2 regions of the Stenotrophomonas sp. Steno-Z2 genome follow, and region 2 is predicted to be linked to the other one. Evidence: riboswitches for the same ligand, from Rfam matches in the RefSeq annotation. Region 2 holds a riboswitch; the other holds the start of a gene.
The links. Region 2 has a riboswitch for cobalamin ahead of AC06FP_RS03300 (ribonucleoside-diphosphate reductase subunit alpha). Riboswitches for the same ligand answer to the same signal wherever they lie in the genome.
Positions count from the first base shown of each region.

Region 1 (7,760 bases), on a different contig from region 2:
TGCCCATCGTGCTGGTGCGCTATGGCTATCCGCGCGATCTCGACCTGGAATCGGCGGGCGCGCTGGCGGTGATCGATGACCTGCGACAACTTGTCGCATGCGTCTGAGCGGTAACCGTCCTCGGTAGATGAGATTAATTCTCGTTTGATGTAGAATGCGCGGCATCCGTGGCGATGCCGTTGCGCGCGCCACGTCATCGCCGAACCGTCGTACCTCAAGCCGTCGCCAGAGGTCTTTCCCCCCTGTCGAGAGGCTTTCCATGTCCCGTGATCCCCGCTCGCGGCGGGCGCTGCGCGCCCAGCCGTTCCGCCGTCATCCGCTTGCCGCCGCGCTGCTGCTGTCCGCGCTGGCCGCAGCTCCAGCCAGCGCCGACGAAGCGCCCGACGCCACCGACATCGACACCGTGCACGTCACCGCCGAGCAGATCGCGCGGCAGGCGCTGGGTACGTCGGTGATCACCGCGGTGGACCTGGAACGCATGCCACCGGCCAACGACCTGTCCGAGGTCATCCGCCGCATGCCGGGCATCAACCTCACCGGCAACACGGCTTCCGGCGCCTATGGCAACTTCCGCCAGATCGACATCCGCGGCATGGGCCCGGAAAACACGCTGATCCTGGTCGACGGCCGCCCGGTCAGCGCGCGCGATTCGGTGCGCATGGGGCGCAGCGGCGAGCGCAACAGCCGCGGCGACAGCAACTGGGTGCCGGCCGAAGCGGTGGAACGCATCGAGGTGCTGCGCGGTCCCGCCGCGGCGCGCTACGGTTCCGGTGCGTCCGGCGGCGTAGTCAACATCATCACCAGGCGGCCCACCGGCGACCTGGCCGGCTCGCTCACCCTGTACGGCAGCGTGCCCGAACACGCCGACGAAGGCGGCAGCAAGCGCGCCGGTTTCCAGTTGTCGGGCCCGCTGGGCGACCGGCTCTCGTTCCGGCTGTATGGCAACGTGGGCAAGACCGATGCCGATTCGCTGTACCTCAACCAGGATTTCGCCACCGGCGTGACCCCGCCGGCGGGGCGCGAGGGCGTGCGCAACCGCGACATCAGCGGCCTGCTGCGCTACGACATCAACGACGCGCACGTGCTGGAGCTGGATGCCAGCGTCAGCCGCCAGGGCAACATCTACTCCGGCGAACGCGGCGTCGCCGGCGATGGCTTCCAGCGGCTGAACGACCTGTACGGCGCGGAGACCAACATCATGCTGCGGCGCGCGTTCGGGCTGACCCACCGTGGCAGCTACGACTGGGGCACGTCGCGGCTCAGTGCCGCCTACGACCACACCGACAATACCCGGCTGGACGAAGGCCTGGCCGGTGGCCCGGAAGGCTCGATCAACGCAGGCGCGACCTTCTCCACCTCGGAACTGGCCTCCACCCGCGTCGATGGCGAGATCAACCTGCCGCTGGCCTGGGGCGGCATCGAGCAGGTCGCCACGCTCGGTTTCGAATACCGCGACATGCGCCTGGACGACCCGTACTCGATGACCCAGAGTGCGGGCAGCGGCGGTGGCATCCCCGGCGTGGGCGAAGGCCGCCCGGGCAGGAGCGACCAGCAGTTCGCCGCGCTCTATGCCGAGGACAACCTGTACCTGGGCGAGCGCTGGACCGTCACGCCGGGCGTGCGTTTCGACCACCACTCGCAGTTCGGCAACAACTGGAGCCCCAGCCTCAACGTACAGTTCAAGCTGGCCCAGGACTGGGCGGTGAAGGGCGGCATCGCGCGTGCGTTCAAGGCACCCAACCTGTACCAGGCAAACCCGAACTACCTGTACTACACCCGCGGCAACGGCTGCCCGGTACTCAGTCCGAACATGGGCTCGGGCTGCTACGTGATGGGCAACGCCGGTCTCGATCCGGAAACCAGCGTCAACAAGGAAATCGGCATCGAGTGGGCGCCGGACGGCGGCTGGCATGCGTCGTTGACCTATTTCCACAACGACTACAAGGACAAGATCGTCGCCGGCCAGGAGCGCATCGGCCTGACCCATGATACGAAGGGCCAGGTGTTCCAGTGGAGCAATGCGCCGCGCGCGGTCATCCGCGGCATGGAGGGCAACCTGAAGGTGCCGCTGCTGGCCGGCGGCGACGTGCTGTCGTGGAATACCAATGTCACCTGGATGATCGAGAACGAGGACAAGGCCAGCGGCCAGCCGCTGTCGATCATCCCGCGCTATACCGTCAACACCTTCCTGGACTGGCAGCCGGGCCCGCGCTGGTCGTTCCTGCTCACCGGCACCTTCTATGGCAGGCAGGAAGCCGCCACGCAGTCCAGCACCACCGGTGCGCCGCTGCCGCCGGATACGCGCGGTGCCTACGATCTGTGGAGCCTCAGCGGGCAGTACCGGGTCACCCCCGACGTGCGGTTGGGCGCGGGCGTGGCCAATCTGTTCGACAAGCGCCTGTTCCGCGAAGGCACCACCAGCACCAGCGCCAGCGGGGCAGGCGCGGCGACCTACAACGAACCCGGCCGCAGCTTCTGGGTGAACCTGACGGTCGGCTTCTGATGGGCAGGACGGTTCGGGCGGTCGGCTGGATCGCGCGCGCGATGCTGCTTCTCGTCGCGCTGCCGGTCGCCGCCCCGGCAGGTGCGCAGCCCGACCCCGGCGCGCGCGTCGGCCGGACCGTGGCCGACGCGCGGCTGCACGGCTATCGCTTCGAGCGGCTGTCCGTCGCTTCGGCCGATGGGCAGCGCCACTACCGCGTGCATCTGGCAATACCGGCCGGCGCGGTGCCGGCGCGTGGCTTCCCGGTAGCCTGCATGCTGGACGGCAACGCGGTGCTGATGGCGCTGGAGGCGCCGCTGCTGGAGCAACTGGCGGCCAGCGCACGGCCGCCGGTGCTGGTGCTCGTTGCCCACGACAATGACCTGCGCATCGATGGCCCGGCACGCACATGGGACTACACGCCACGGCGTGGCGGGGGAGACGGCGAGGAGTTCGACGCGAGCGGCAACGGCCGCCGCAGCGGTGGCGCCGATGCATTCCTCGCGCTGATCGCCGAGCGGATCCTGCCGGCGGTGCGGCAGCGTGTGGTCCTCGACGAGGGCCGCCGGATGCTGTGGGGCCATTCCTATGGCGGGCTGTTCGCGCTGCATGCGCTCGCCGCGCGCCCGGGTGCCTTCACCGATTACGTCGCGGTCGATCCGTCGTTGTGGTGGGGCGAAGGTTTCGTCGTCGGCGAACTGGAGCGCGCCGCGCGTCGGTCTCCTTCCCTGCCGGCACGGCTGTTGCTGGTGCGCGGCGCGCCGGCCGCATCCAGCCGCGATGGCCCGGTCGGCCCGGGTGGTCGTGGTGCGGGCAATGCCGAGGCCGGCCGAAGGCTGGACGCGGTGCTCGCCGAACTGCCCGGCATGGAAGTGCAGCGCCTGCGGTTGCCGGGCCTGGGCCATGGGCAGACCCTGGACGCCGCGATCGCACCTGCGCTGCTGTCGCTGGCGGTTGACGATTAGCGAAGGGCCCGGCGCGGTGCGCGGTCCCGCTGCACAAAGCAACGCCCCGGCATGCAAGCCGGGGCGTCGGGGGCCTGCTCGTCCAGCTGGTTTCAGAGCGAGCGGTAGCGCAGGGTCAGCTGGTATTCGCGGCCGGGCTGGTTGTACCAGGCCACGGTTTCGTACGCGCGGTCGAACACGTTGGCCGCCCTGGCCTGCAGGCTCCAGGCCTCGTTGATGGCGTATTCCACGCGCAGGTCCACCGTGCCGTAACCGGCCAGGCGCAGGCTGTTGGCGGCGTTGTCGAAGCGGTGGCCGGTGGCGCTGGCGGTCACGCCCACGCGCAGCGGGCCGAAGCCGCGGTCCACGTCGAGGCGGCCGCTGGTGCGGGCGCGACGCGGCAGCCAGTTGTCGTAGCTGGTCGCGCCGCTGGTGTGGTCGCGCGGATCGGTGAAGCTGGCCTGGGCGTTGATGTCGAACCCGGCCAGCGATACGAAGCCGGTCAGTTCGGCGCCGCGGATGCGCGCCCTGGCGATGTTGTACGGCGTGTAGGTGCTGTCCAGCGCGATCAGCTGGTCGATGCGGGTCTCGTAGGCGTTGAAGGTCCAGTTCCAGCCATCGGCGTACTGCGCGATGCCGACGTTGACGCTCTTGGATTCTTCCGGCTTCAGCGCCGGATTGCTCGACCACGGGTAGTACAGGTCGTTGAAGGTCGGTGCCTTGAAGCCGGTGCCGGCGCTGGCGGTCAGGCGCAGGCCATTGCCGAAGGCGAAGCCGTAGCCGAGGCTGCCGGTGGTGTGGTTGCCGAACTGTTCGTTGTCGTCGTTGCGCACGCTGGCCTGCAGCGCGTGCGCGCCGAAGCGGCCCTGGTATTCGACGAACACGCCGGTGTTGTCGCGGCTGTCGATCGCGTAGGCCGTGGTGCTGGTGATCTCGTCCTTCTGCCAGTCGGCGCCGGCGCTCAGCTGCTGGCCCTCGGCGAACAGGAAGTCGCCCTGCACGCTGGCGCTGTCGCGGCGCGTGTCGAAGGTGGAAACGAAGCTGCGCTGGCCGTCCTGGACGTAGTAGCTGTCGGCCTGGTCGTTGTTGCGGCCGACCTGGGCGGACAGGCGGAACGCCTCGCCCGGCGCCCACAGCAGCTTGCCGCCGTAGACCTGCTGGTGGTTGTCGGCCTCGTTGCCGCTGTAGAGGCTGCCGTCGTACTCGTTGCGGCTGGCGGCATCGAGCACGTGGCCTTCCACGCTCAGGGTCTGCGTCAGCGCATAGCCGCCGCGCACGTTGAGCGAGGTGTTGCGGTAGCCGTCGCGGTCGGGCTCGTCGACATAGCAGCCCTGGAACAGCGCGGCCGAGCCGTTGCAGGCGTTGATGCCGTCGGTCTTCTGCCAGGCGCCCTGCGCCGACACCCAGCCGCGCTCGCCGCGGTTGCTGAAACCGGCGCTGGCCTGGCGCAGGTTGTGGCTGCCGGCGGTCAGCGCCAGGTTCTGCTGCAGGCCCTTGCCGGCATTGCGGGTGAAGATCTGGATCACGCCGCCGATCGCCTCGGAGCCGTACAGGCTCGAACGCGGCCCGCGCACGATCTCCACGCGCTCGATCTGGTCGATGGGCAGGTCCTGCAGCGCCGGCATGCCGTTGGTGGCCGCGCCGATGCGAACGCCGTCGACCAGCACCAGCACCTGGTTGGACGCGGTGCCGCGCATGAACAGCGAGGTGATCTTGCCGGGGCCGCCCTGGTTGGCGAAGTCCAGGCCGGCGCGGCCGCGCAGCAGGTCCAGTAGCGAACCGGCCTGGCTGCGGTCGATCTGCTCGCGGTCGATCACCTGCACCGGCACCACGCTGTCGGCGATGGAGACCGGCGTGCGGGTGGCGGTGACCACGACGTCGTCGAGTTCGGTGGGCGCCTGTTCGGCGGCGGCGATGCCCGGCAGCGCGAGCGCCAGGGCGAGGGAAAGGGTGTGGTACGGCAGTTTCATGGGAACTCCTGGATCCGCGCGCTCCCGCGCGGACGGACGGTGGGGGCTGCCAGGAGAAGGGGATGCGACGGAGCGCGCGCACGGCGTCCCTGCCGCCGCCATGCCCTCCGCATCGCAACCAGTCGGCTTCCGGGCCGGTCTCCGGGCTCGCAGGCGAAGCGCATCGACGCTTCCGTCCAGGCGCCTTCCCGTGCGATGGATGCACAGTGGCGGTATGCCTGGCCTTGTCCTGCTTACCGTTGCGGGGGCAGCGCCGGAATGGCGCGGGCAGGGAGCATCCCTGGCAGGCGCGGCACCGGCTTCCCGTTTCAACCGGCCGGAGCGAGTCCGGCCGGTCACCCGAAAGTGCGCGCATTCTATGCCATCGCCCGCTCCGGCGCCCGGCATGCCCGCTGGTGGCCAGCGCGGCACATCGTGGAAGCGGCCCGCGCCCTACAATGCGCGATTGCAACGCGGTATCGGAACACACGTGACAGACCCATGGTTCACCCGGCCCTGCCCGGCGCCTTCGCAGGCGCACCGGCAGCACGCCATCGCCCGCCAGCGGCAACTGACCAAACCCGAGGGCGCGCTGGGGCGCCTGGAAACCCTGGCCATCGAACTGGCCGCGCTGCAGGGCCGCGAGCAGCCGCAGGCCGCGCAGGTGCCGGTGCTGGTGTTCGCCGGCGACCACGGCATCGCCGCGCAGGGCGTGTCGGCCTATCCGGCGGAAGTGACGGTACAGATGCTGCGCAACTTCGCTGCCGGCGGCGCCGCCATCGCCGTGCTGGCGCGCGAACTCGGGTTGCCGCTGCATGTCTGGGACGTGGGCAGCCTGGCCGACGCCCCGGTCGCGGGCGTGACCTGCGACAAGCCGCGCCGCGGCACCGACGATTTCAGCGCTGGACCGGCAATGACCGCGGCCGATCTCGACGCCGCGTTCGGCGCAGGCAGACGCGCGGCGGACAGCGCCTGCGGCGACGGCGCCGACCTGCTGCTGCTCGGCGAGATGGGCATCGGCAACACCACCTCGGCCAGCGCGCTGGCCGCGGCGCTCGGGCCGTTGCCGCTGGCCGAACTGGTCGGTGCCGGCACCGGCCTGGATGCGGCGCGCATCGCCCACAAGCAGGCCGTGACGGCACGCGCGCTGGCCCTGCACGGCGAGGCGATCGCCGCCGCCGCCGATCCCGGCCGCGAGGCCCTGTGCCGCGTCGGCGGGCTGGAGATCGCCGCACTGGCCGCGGCCATGATCGCCGCCGCCCAGCGCGGCGTGCCGGTGCTGGTGGACGGCTTCATCGTCTCGGCCGCGGCGCTGGCCGCGCTGCGCATCAACCCGTCGCTGCGGCCGTGGCTGCTGTTCTCGCACCGTTCCGCCGAGCGCGGCCATGCGCTCGTGCTCGGCAGCCTGCAGGCCGAACCGCTGCTGCAGCTGGACCTGCGCCTGGGCGAAGGCTCCGGCGCCGCGCTGGCCCTGCCGCTGCTGCGCCTGGCCTGCGCGCTGCACAACGGCATGGCGACCTTCGCCGAGGCGGCCGTCGCCAACCGGAGCGCCGCGCCGTGATCCTGGACCTGATGCGCCATGCCTCCACCGGCCGCCAGGGCCACCTGGACGGCCGCACCGATCCGCCGCTGCTCGACGGCGCCATGGACGCGCTGCTGCGCCGCCATGGCGGCGGCCAGTGGAGCCGGGCGATCGCCTCGCCGCGACGCCGCGCGCTGGATACCGCCACCGCGCTGCTGGCCGGCCGCGAGCTGTTCTGCGAGATCCACCCGGACTGGGCCGAGCTGGATTTCGGCGACTGGGACGGCCGCCATTACGACGAGATCCCCGCCGAGCTGCTGGCCGGGCTCTACGACGCGCCGCACGCGGTGGTGCCGCCCAACGGCGAGAGCTGGCAGCAGTTCCAGGCGCGCATCGAGGCGCAGCTGCAGCGGCTGCTCGACGAGGATGACGACGGGGACGAGGCCGGGCCGGTGCTGGTGGTCAGCCATGCCGGCGTGCTGCGGCTGGCGGTGTCGCGCGTGTGCGGCATGCCGCTGGCCGCGCTGTGGGCCATGCGCATCGACTACGGCACCCGCGTGCGCCTGCGCGTGGAGCGCGGCGACGATGGCCAGCTGTGGGGCGAGCTGCTGGAGCTGTGCCAGCCATGAGCCTGCGCGGACTGATCCTGGCCATCCAGTTCCTGACCCGGCTGCCGACGCCGCAGGTGGAGGATTTCCGCGACGACGACCTCAGCCGCGCGGCGGTCTACAACCCGCTGGTCGGCGCGATCATCGGCGCGCTGCTGGCCATGCCGCTGTTCCTGGTCGCCGACCGGCCGTGGCTGGCCGGTGTGCTCACCCTGCTGCTGTGGGTGTGGGTGACCGGCGCGCTGCACCTGGACG
Region 1 is NZ_JBWJOY010000003.1:278,585-286,344, reverse strand. Features, by position in the region: gene AC06FP_RS10680 (phosphoglycolate phosphatase) at 1-107, shown strand, start outside; gene AC06FP_RS10675 (TonB-dependent siderophore receptor) at 260-2,503, shown strand; gene AC06FP_RS10670 (alpha/beta hydrolase) at 2,503-3,447, shown strand; gene btuB (TonB-dependent vitamin B12 receptor) at 3,540-5,396, opposite strand; cobalamin riboswitch at 5,512-5,754, opposite strand; gene cobT (nicotinate-nucleotide--dimethylbenzimidazole phosphoribosyltransferase) at 5,866-6,936, shown strand; gene AC06FP_RS10655 (histidine phosphatase family protein) at 6,933-7,526, shown strand; gene cobS (adenosylcobinamide-GDP ribazoletransferase) at 7,523-7,760, shown strand, end outside.
Region 1: it holds a riboswitch for cobalamin, as region 2 does, so the genes downstream of both, btuB (TonB-dependent vitamin B12 receptor) here and AC06FP_RS03300 (ribonucleoside-diphosphate reductase subunit alpha) in region 2, are expected to answer to the same signal.

Region 2 (7,760 bases):
CTACATCGAGATCGCGCGCGAGTTCAACACCGTGCTGCTCGGCGGCATCCCGCACTTCGACCGCATGAACGAGGACGCCGCGCGGCGCTTCGTCAACCTGATCGACGAGCTGTACGACCGCCAGGTCAACCTGGTCTGCACCGCGCAGGACCCGCCGCCGCTGCTCTACTCCGGCACGCGCCTGGCCGGCGCCTTCGAGCGTACCGCCAGCCGCCTGATCGAAATGCAGAGCGCCGAGTACCTGGGCACCGCCCACCGCCTGTAGGAGCGCGCCCTGGTGCGCGAAGGAGCTTTGCCCATGAAGCCCATGCGCACCGCCGCCAACCCCATCGGCCCCCGCCATCCGTTCTCCTTCCCGCACGCCGCCCCGGCGGTCCACCCAGCAGGAAAGGGAGCACGCAGATGAAGCACGCAAGCATGGCCCGCCGGCGCCTGCCGGTACGTTCGATGGCGTTCGTATTGACGGTGCTGGCCGGGTTGCCGGCGCTGGCCGGCGAGCCGCTGTGGCCGGAGCCGGCCGCCACCGCCGTCGAGCTCGACCTGAAGGCGCCCCAGCGCAAGCGCCAGCGGCAGACCGCGCCGAACTTCCGCGCGCCGGTGGCCACCGTGTGCAGCGACACGCCGCGCATGCGCGAGGTGCCGGACCCGCAGCCGCCGCAGCGCGTGCGTGACATTCCCGCGCTGGTGGGCAAGGCCGGGCGCGACATGCTGCTGCGGGAAGCCGCGCCGCCCCCTGCTCCGGCTCCGGTCGCCGCGACCGACGCGGCGAGCGTGACGGTATCGGGATCGCGGGCCGAGCGGGCGATGCCGTACGCGCCGGCACCGGCACGGCAGCAGCCAGCCACGCCGGTGACCGCAGGCGTGGTCGACGACAATGCCGACTTCGGCGGCTTCCAGCAGTTCCTGCAGCGCCATGCCGAAGCGGCGCAGCTGGGGCGCGACGTATCGGTGCGCCAGCGCCTGCGCGTGCTCGACGCGCAGGGCCGGCCGGTTCCCGATGCCGAAGTCGCCGTCTCCGCCGCCGGTGGCGCGCGGATGTGGGCGCGCACCGATGCCGGCGGCCAGGCCTGGCTGCACCTGAACGCCTTCGACGACCGCGACTCGGCCAGCTACCGGGTGGATGTGCGTCGTGATGGGCAGCAGGCGCAGGCGCAGCTGCGGCGCGGCCAGAAGGATGCGCTGGAAGTGCGCCTGCCGGCCGCCGCGCCCACGGCACGGGCGCGGCTGGACCTGGTGTTCATGGTCGATGCGACCGGTTCGATGGGCGACGAAATCGACAAGCTGCGCGCCTCGCTGCGCGACATCGTGCGCGGCATCGAACAGCTGCCGTCGCGCCCCGACGTGTGCCTGGGGCTGGTCACCTACCGCGACCGCGGCGACGAGTATTTCGTGCGCAGCTGGGACCTGACCGGCAACGTCGCCGCCTTCCAGCAGGTGCTCGACGGCGTGCGCGCCGGCGGTGGCGGCGACATGCCCGAGGCGATGAACGAAGCCTTCGACCATGCGGTGCAGGCGCTGGCCTGGCGCGGCCCGGCGACCACGCGCCTGCTGGTGTCGCTGGCCGACGCGCCGCCACACATGGACTATCCGCCGCCGCATTACGACCAGACCATGCTCGCGGCGCTGGGCAAGGGCATCAAGGTGTTCAGCGTGGCCGCGTCCGGGCAGGACACCACCGGCGAGATCGTGCAGCGGCAGATCGCCCAGTACACCGGCGGGCGCTTCATCTTCCTCACCTACAAGGACGCGTCCGACCCGGGCAGCGGCCCCGGCCGCGAGACCGTGCACGACGTGGCCGACTACTCGGTGGATACGCTGGACACGCTGGTGGTGCGGCTGGTGCGCGAGGAACTGGCGCAGTTGTCGGAGGGGTGATCCTTCTCCCCGCGGGAGAAGGTGCCCGAAGGGCGGATGAGGGCGGCGCCCACGCCGGTGAACCACCGGCTCCGCCTGCCCTCACCCCACCCCCTCTCCCGCCGGGAGAGGGGCCTATGGCAGCTCGATGCTGTTGTCCGGCGCCTGCTCCTTCGCCACCGGTGCCTCGCCGCGTTCGTCGCTGACGCTCATCATCCGCAGCGGCTGGCCGTCGTAGCGGAACTCCAGCGCCGACTGCACCTGGTCCAGCGCCAGGACCTGGGTGCACAGGGACCGCGCGTGCTGTTCCAGGGCGCGGGCGCGCGCTTCGATCTTCGGCTCCAGCTCCGCTTCCATCTTTTCGGTGCGCTTCTCGATGCGTTCCCCGCCGCCGGTGAGCATGGTCCACAGCAGGCCGCGGGCGATGGAGCCCTTGAGCGATTCGGCCGATGCCTGCACGCGCTGTTCGAAACCCTCGCCGAACAGGTCCTGCTCCCAGCGCCCGCGGCCGATGGTGGAGGCGACGAAGCGCTCGGCGTCGGTGCGCAGCGCGCGCACCTTGCGCGAACCGAAGTTGCCGGTCATCGAGCCGTACACCATGTCCAGCACGTCGAAGCTGATCCCCACCGATTCATTGGCGATGCCGGTGACCGCCGGCATCAGCTGGCGCACCCCGGCCTCGAGCACGCGCAGGCGCTGCGCGTCCTCGGCGCTGACCGCCTGCATGCGCCCGTCGATGCTCAGCTCGCCATCGTGGAACACGATCTCGCGCGGCGTGGCGTCGTGCCGGCGCAGCCAGATGCCGCCGCCATCGACCAGCACGTCGTAATCGGTGCTGACCCCGCACTGGGTGGAGGACAAGGTCGGCGACTTCACCGTGCCGGCCTGCGCGGACAGGGGTGGCAGGACGAGCAGGGCAGCGGCGAGGGCCAGGCGGCGCATGGCGGGGAATCCATTCGAGGGGCCGACAGGATCGCCGGCCGGGCCGGGCGCGGGCCCCGGCCGGAAGTCATGGCGGCGCAATCCGGACAGCGCACCATGAATGCGCGGGGTGTTCCCGGCTCGTGAACCGGCGTCCGGGGGCTTGACTGCGCAATCGCGATGGGCGGGTCGCCACGGCCGCGCCAGGCCGTCGCGGGAGGAACGCTTGCGCGACAAGGGCATGCGGCCATCCACAAGATTTGGCGTTGACCGGGCTGGTTGCCCCCACTATCTTGTGGCTCGTCGGTTCTGGTGGGTTGCTCCCCGCCGGATTGAAAGGGAAGCCGGTGACGCCTTCGATGGCCATTCCGGCACTGCCCCGCAGCGGTAATTGGGAACGAACCCGCCACAAAGCACTGAGGCCCGATGCCTTGGGAAGCGGCGGAAGTAGGAGGAGGCCCCCGCCTCCGCGCCCATGAGTCCGAAGACCTGCCGACAGCCGCGCGAAGCACAGCGCGCGGTGCCGGCTGCGGAGTCTTCGAGGGGAAGACGGCTGGCGACGCGGCAGCGCCGGTGGCGACCTCGGGTCGCGCCCGTCGCGGATGCTGCGACGCCGTCCTTCCATGCTCGTCGCCCGCCACCGGCCCTGGTTCCTGCGAGGGCAGGCGCCGCGTGCACCACGCCATGAGGACGCATTGCCGTGACCGCCACCGATACCGCCGTTGTCCCGACCGAGGCCGGCTTCGAACTGACCCCGCCGCCGACCGCCACCGCCATGAGCGTGACCAAGCGCAATGGCGGCACCGAGCCGGTGGACCTGAACAAGATCGTGCGCGCCATCCAGCGCTGCTGCGAAGGCCTGCACGCCGTCGATCCGATGCGCGTGGCCACGCGCACCATTTCCGGCCTCTACAACGGCGCCACCACCCAGGAACTGGACGAACTGTCGATCCGCACCGCCGCGCTGCTGATCGGCGAGGAGCCGGAGTACGGCCGCCTGGCCGCGCGCCTGCTGGCCAACTTCATCGCCAAGGAAGTGTCCGGCCAGGAGATCCACGCCTTCTCGCAGTCGGTGGGGCGCGGCCACGAAGTGGGCCTGATCAACGACCGCCTGCTCAACTTCGTGCAGGTCAACGCGCGCAAGCTCAACGATGCGATCAACCCCGAGTACGATCTCAACTTCGACTACTTCGGCCTGCGCACGCTGTACGACCGCTACCTGCTGCGCCACCCGCACACGCGCAAGGTCATCGAGACGCCGCAGCAGTTCTTCCTGCGCATCGCCAGCGCGCTGAGCGAGGACGTGCCCGAGGCGCTGGCGCTGTACCAGCGGCTGGGCAACCTGGACTACCTGCCATCCAGCCCGACCCTGTTCAATGCCGGCACCAGCCACGAGCAGCTGTCGTCGTGCTTCCTGCTGGATTCGCCGCAGGACTCGCTGGAATCCATCTACGCCAGGTACGGCGACATCGCCCAGCTGTCCAAGTTCAGCGGCGGCATCGGCGTGAGCTATACCCGCGTGCGTTCGCGCGGCTCGCTGATCAAGTCCACCAACGGCCACTCCAACGGCATCGTGCCGTGGCTGAAGACGCTGGATTCCTCGGTGGCCGCGGTCAACCAGGGCGGAAAGCGCAAAGGCGCGGCCTGCGTCTACCTGGAAACCTGGCACGCCGACATCGAGGATTTCCTGGAGCTGCGCGACAACGCCGGCGACGATTCGCGCCGCACCCACAACCTCAACCTGGCCAACTGGGTGCCGGACCTGTTCATGCAGCGCGTGGAGGCCGACCAGGCGTGGTCGCTGTTCGATCCGCGCGTGGTGCCGGAGTTCACCGACCTGTACGGCGAGGCGTTCGAGCGCGCCTACCTGCAGGCCGAGGCGCAGGGCAAGGCGGTCAAGGCGCTGCCGGCGCGCAAGCTGTACGCGCGCATGATGCGCACCCTGGCCGAGACCGGCAACGGCTGGATGACCTTCAAGGACAAGTGCAACAAGGCCAGCAACCAGACCCTGCGCGCGAACAACGTCATCCACCTGTCCAACCTGTGCACCGAGATCCTGGAGGTCACCTCGGCCGAGGAAACCGCGGTGTGCAACCTGGGCTCGATCAACCTGGGCAACCACCTGGACGCGCACGGCGACTTCGATTTCGACAAGCTCGCCGAGACGGTGCGCCTGGCCGTGCGCCAGCTCGACCGGGTGATCGACCTGAACTTCTACCCGATCGAGACCGCGCGCCGCGGCAACCTGCGCTGGCGCCCGGTGGGCCTGGGCTGCATGGGCCTGCAGGACGTGTTCTTCCGCCGGCGCCTGCCGTTCGATTCCGAGGCCGCGCGCGCGCTGTCGGCGAAGATCGCCGAGACCATCTATTTCCACGCGCTGGAAACCTCGTGCGAGCTGGCGCAGGAGCGCGGCCGGCACCCGTCGTTCGACGACACCCGCGCGGCCAACGGCGAGCTGCAGTTCGACGCCTGGAACGTGACGCCGGCCGACGCCGCGCGCTGGGACGCGCTGCGCGAGCGCATCCGCCAGCATGGCCTGCGCAATTCGCTGATGATCGCCATCGCCCCGACCGCCACCATCGCTTCCATCGCCGGCTGCTACGAGTGCGTTGAGCCGCAGGTGTCCAACCTGTTCAAGCGCGAGACGCTGTCGGGCGACTTCCTGCAGGTCAACCGCTACCTGGTCGGCGAGCTCAAGCAGCTGGGCCTGTGGACGCCGGAGATGCGCGACGCGATCAAGCTGGCCGACGGTTCGATCCAGAACCTGCCGCAGATTCCAGAAGCGCTGCGCGCCGTGTACCGCACCGCGTGGGAACTGCCGATGCGCTCGCTGATCGACATGGCCGCCGACCGCGGCGCCTTCATCGACCAGTCCGCCTCGCTCAACCTGTTCATGGAAAGCCCGAACATCGGTGCGATGTCCTCCATGTACATGTACGCGTGGAAGAAGGGCATCAAGACCACGTACTACCTGCGCTCGCGTCCGGCGACCAAGATCGCCAAGACCACGGTCAGCGCCTATACCCCGACCGAGGCCGTGGCCTGCTCGCTGGAGAACCCGGAGGCGTGCGAGGCCTGCCAGTGATCCGCTGAAACGATCGAGGTCGCGATGAAACGTTATGCCAACCGCTCCGGCAACTCGGGCGTGGAAGCCTTCCGCGTCACCGCGACCTCGATCTTCGTCAAGTTCCGCAACCGCGACGAGCCCTACGAGTACCGCAGCACCGGGCGCGCGGGGCCACGGAAGGTGGCCCGGATGAAGGCCCTGGCCGAATCCGGCGCGGGCCTGAGCACCTATATCAGCCGCTACGCGCACGACGACTACGAACGCTGAGCGCGCCAGCGGAATCCAGAACACCGCCCGCGCCCGCGCGGGCACCACGAGGCAACAGACCATGTCCGCACAACCCCGCCAGATGCTGCTCGATCCGGGCTTCGAACTGACCCTGCGCCCGATGCGCTACCCGGATTTCTACGAGATGTACCGCAATGCGATCAAGAACACCTGGACGGTGGACGAGATCAACTTCCAGATCGACATCACCGACCTGCACCACAAGATGACGGCGGCCGACCGCCACCTGATCCACCGGCTGGTCGCCTTTTTCGCCACCGGCGACTCCATCGTCTCCAACAACCTGGTGCTGAACCTGTACCAGCACCTCAATGCGCCGGAAGCGCGCATGTACCTGTCGCGCCAGCTGTACGAAGAGGCGCTGCACGTGCAGTTCTACCTGACCCTGCTGGACAACTACCTGCCCGACCCGGAGGAGCGCTTCAAGGCCTTCGCCGCGGTGGAGAACATCGCGTCGATCAAGAAGAAGGCCGATTTCTGCTTCAAGTGGATCGACTCGATCCAGGGCCTGGAACGCATCGAGACCCGCGAGCAGCGCCGCCAGTTCCTGCTCAACCAGATCTGCTTCGCCGCCTGCATCGAGGGCCTGTTCTTCTTCGCCGCCTTCGCCTACGTGTATTTCTTCCGCTCGCGCGGCCTGCTGCCGGGCTTGGCGTCGGGCACCAACTGGGTGTTCCGCGACGAGAGCTGCCACATGGAGTTCGCCTTCGAGTGCGTGCGCACCATCCGCGCCGAGGAACCGGACCTGTTCGACGCGACCATGGAGCAGCAGGTCTACGAGATGCTGGCCGAGGCCATCGAGTGCGAGGTGCAGTTCGCCGAGGACGTGCTGTCCGGTGGCGTGGCCGGCATCTCCACGCGCGACATGCGCCAGTACCTGCAGCACTGCGCCGACAACCATTTCGCCAAGCTCGGCATGGCGAAGAAGTACAACGTGCGCAACCCGCTGCCGTTCATGGAGCTGCAGGACGTGCAGGAGCTGACCAACTTCTTCGAGCGCCGCGTCTCGGCCTACCAGGTCGGCGTGCAGGGCGAGGTCGGCTTCGACCACGCGTTCTGACATGGCCCGCGCCGTTGCGCGCGCTGCCGCGAGACGTCAGCGGGAGGGCGCTGGCGCGGGGAAATCCGGCAGTGCGAAGACCGGGAGCGGCAGCGTCACTTCGGCCGGCAGGTCGCCGAAGTCGCCGGTACGCAGGAAGTGGTGCACGGCGGCCTTGGCCGCCGGTTCGTCGCGCAGCTGGTAGAACACGCCGTCGTGGCCGCCACGGTGGATCACGATCGCGCGGCCGTTGCGCAGGTACGGCAGTTGCGCCTGCATGTTCTCCAGTGGCGTGGAGGTGTCCCAGTCGCCATGGACCATCAGCACCGGGATGTCGATGGGCCGCAGGCGGCGGTAGTCATCGCCCATGTCGGGCGTCGGCCACCGCGCGGCCGCCGCAAGGTAGGGCGCGAATCCGCCCTCGCCGACATAGGCGCGTGCCGGGTCGTTGCGCAGCTGGAATCCACGCGCCGCGCTGATGCCCAGGCTGGTATCGATCAACGGTCCGATGAGCGTGAACGGGTGCGACCGCCGTCCGTCCGCCACGTCCTTGGCCCAGGCCGTGTAGTGGCCGTGGTACAGCGACAGCAC
Region 2 is NZ_JBWJOY010000001.1:731,293-739,052, reverse strand. Features, by position in the region: gene zapE (cell division protein ZapE) at 1-265, shown strand, start outside; gene AC06FP_RS03310 (vWA domain-containing protein) at 403-1,875, shown strand; gene AC06FP_RS03305 (DUF2884 family protein) at 1,990-2,796, opposite strand; cobalamin riboswitch at 3,063-3,286, shown strand; gene AC06FP_RS03300 (ribonucleoside-diphosphate reductase subunit alpha) at 3,551-5,860, shown strand; gene AC06FP_RS03295 (hypothetical protein) at 5,885-6,109, shown strand; gene AC06FP_RS03290 (ribonucleotide-diphosphate reductase subunit beta) at 6,171-7,190, shown strand; gene AC06FP_RS03285 (alpha/beta fold hydrolase) at 7,227-7,760, opposite strand, start outside.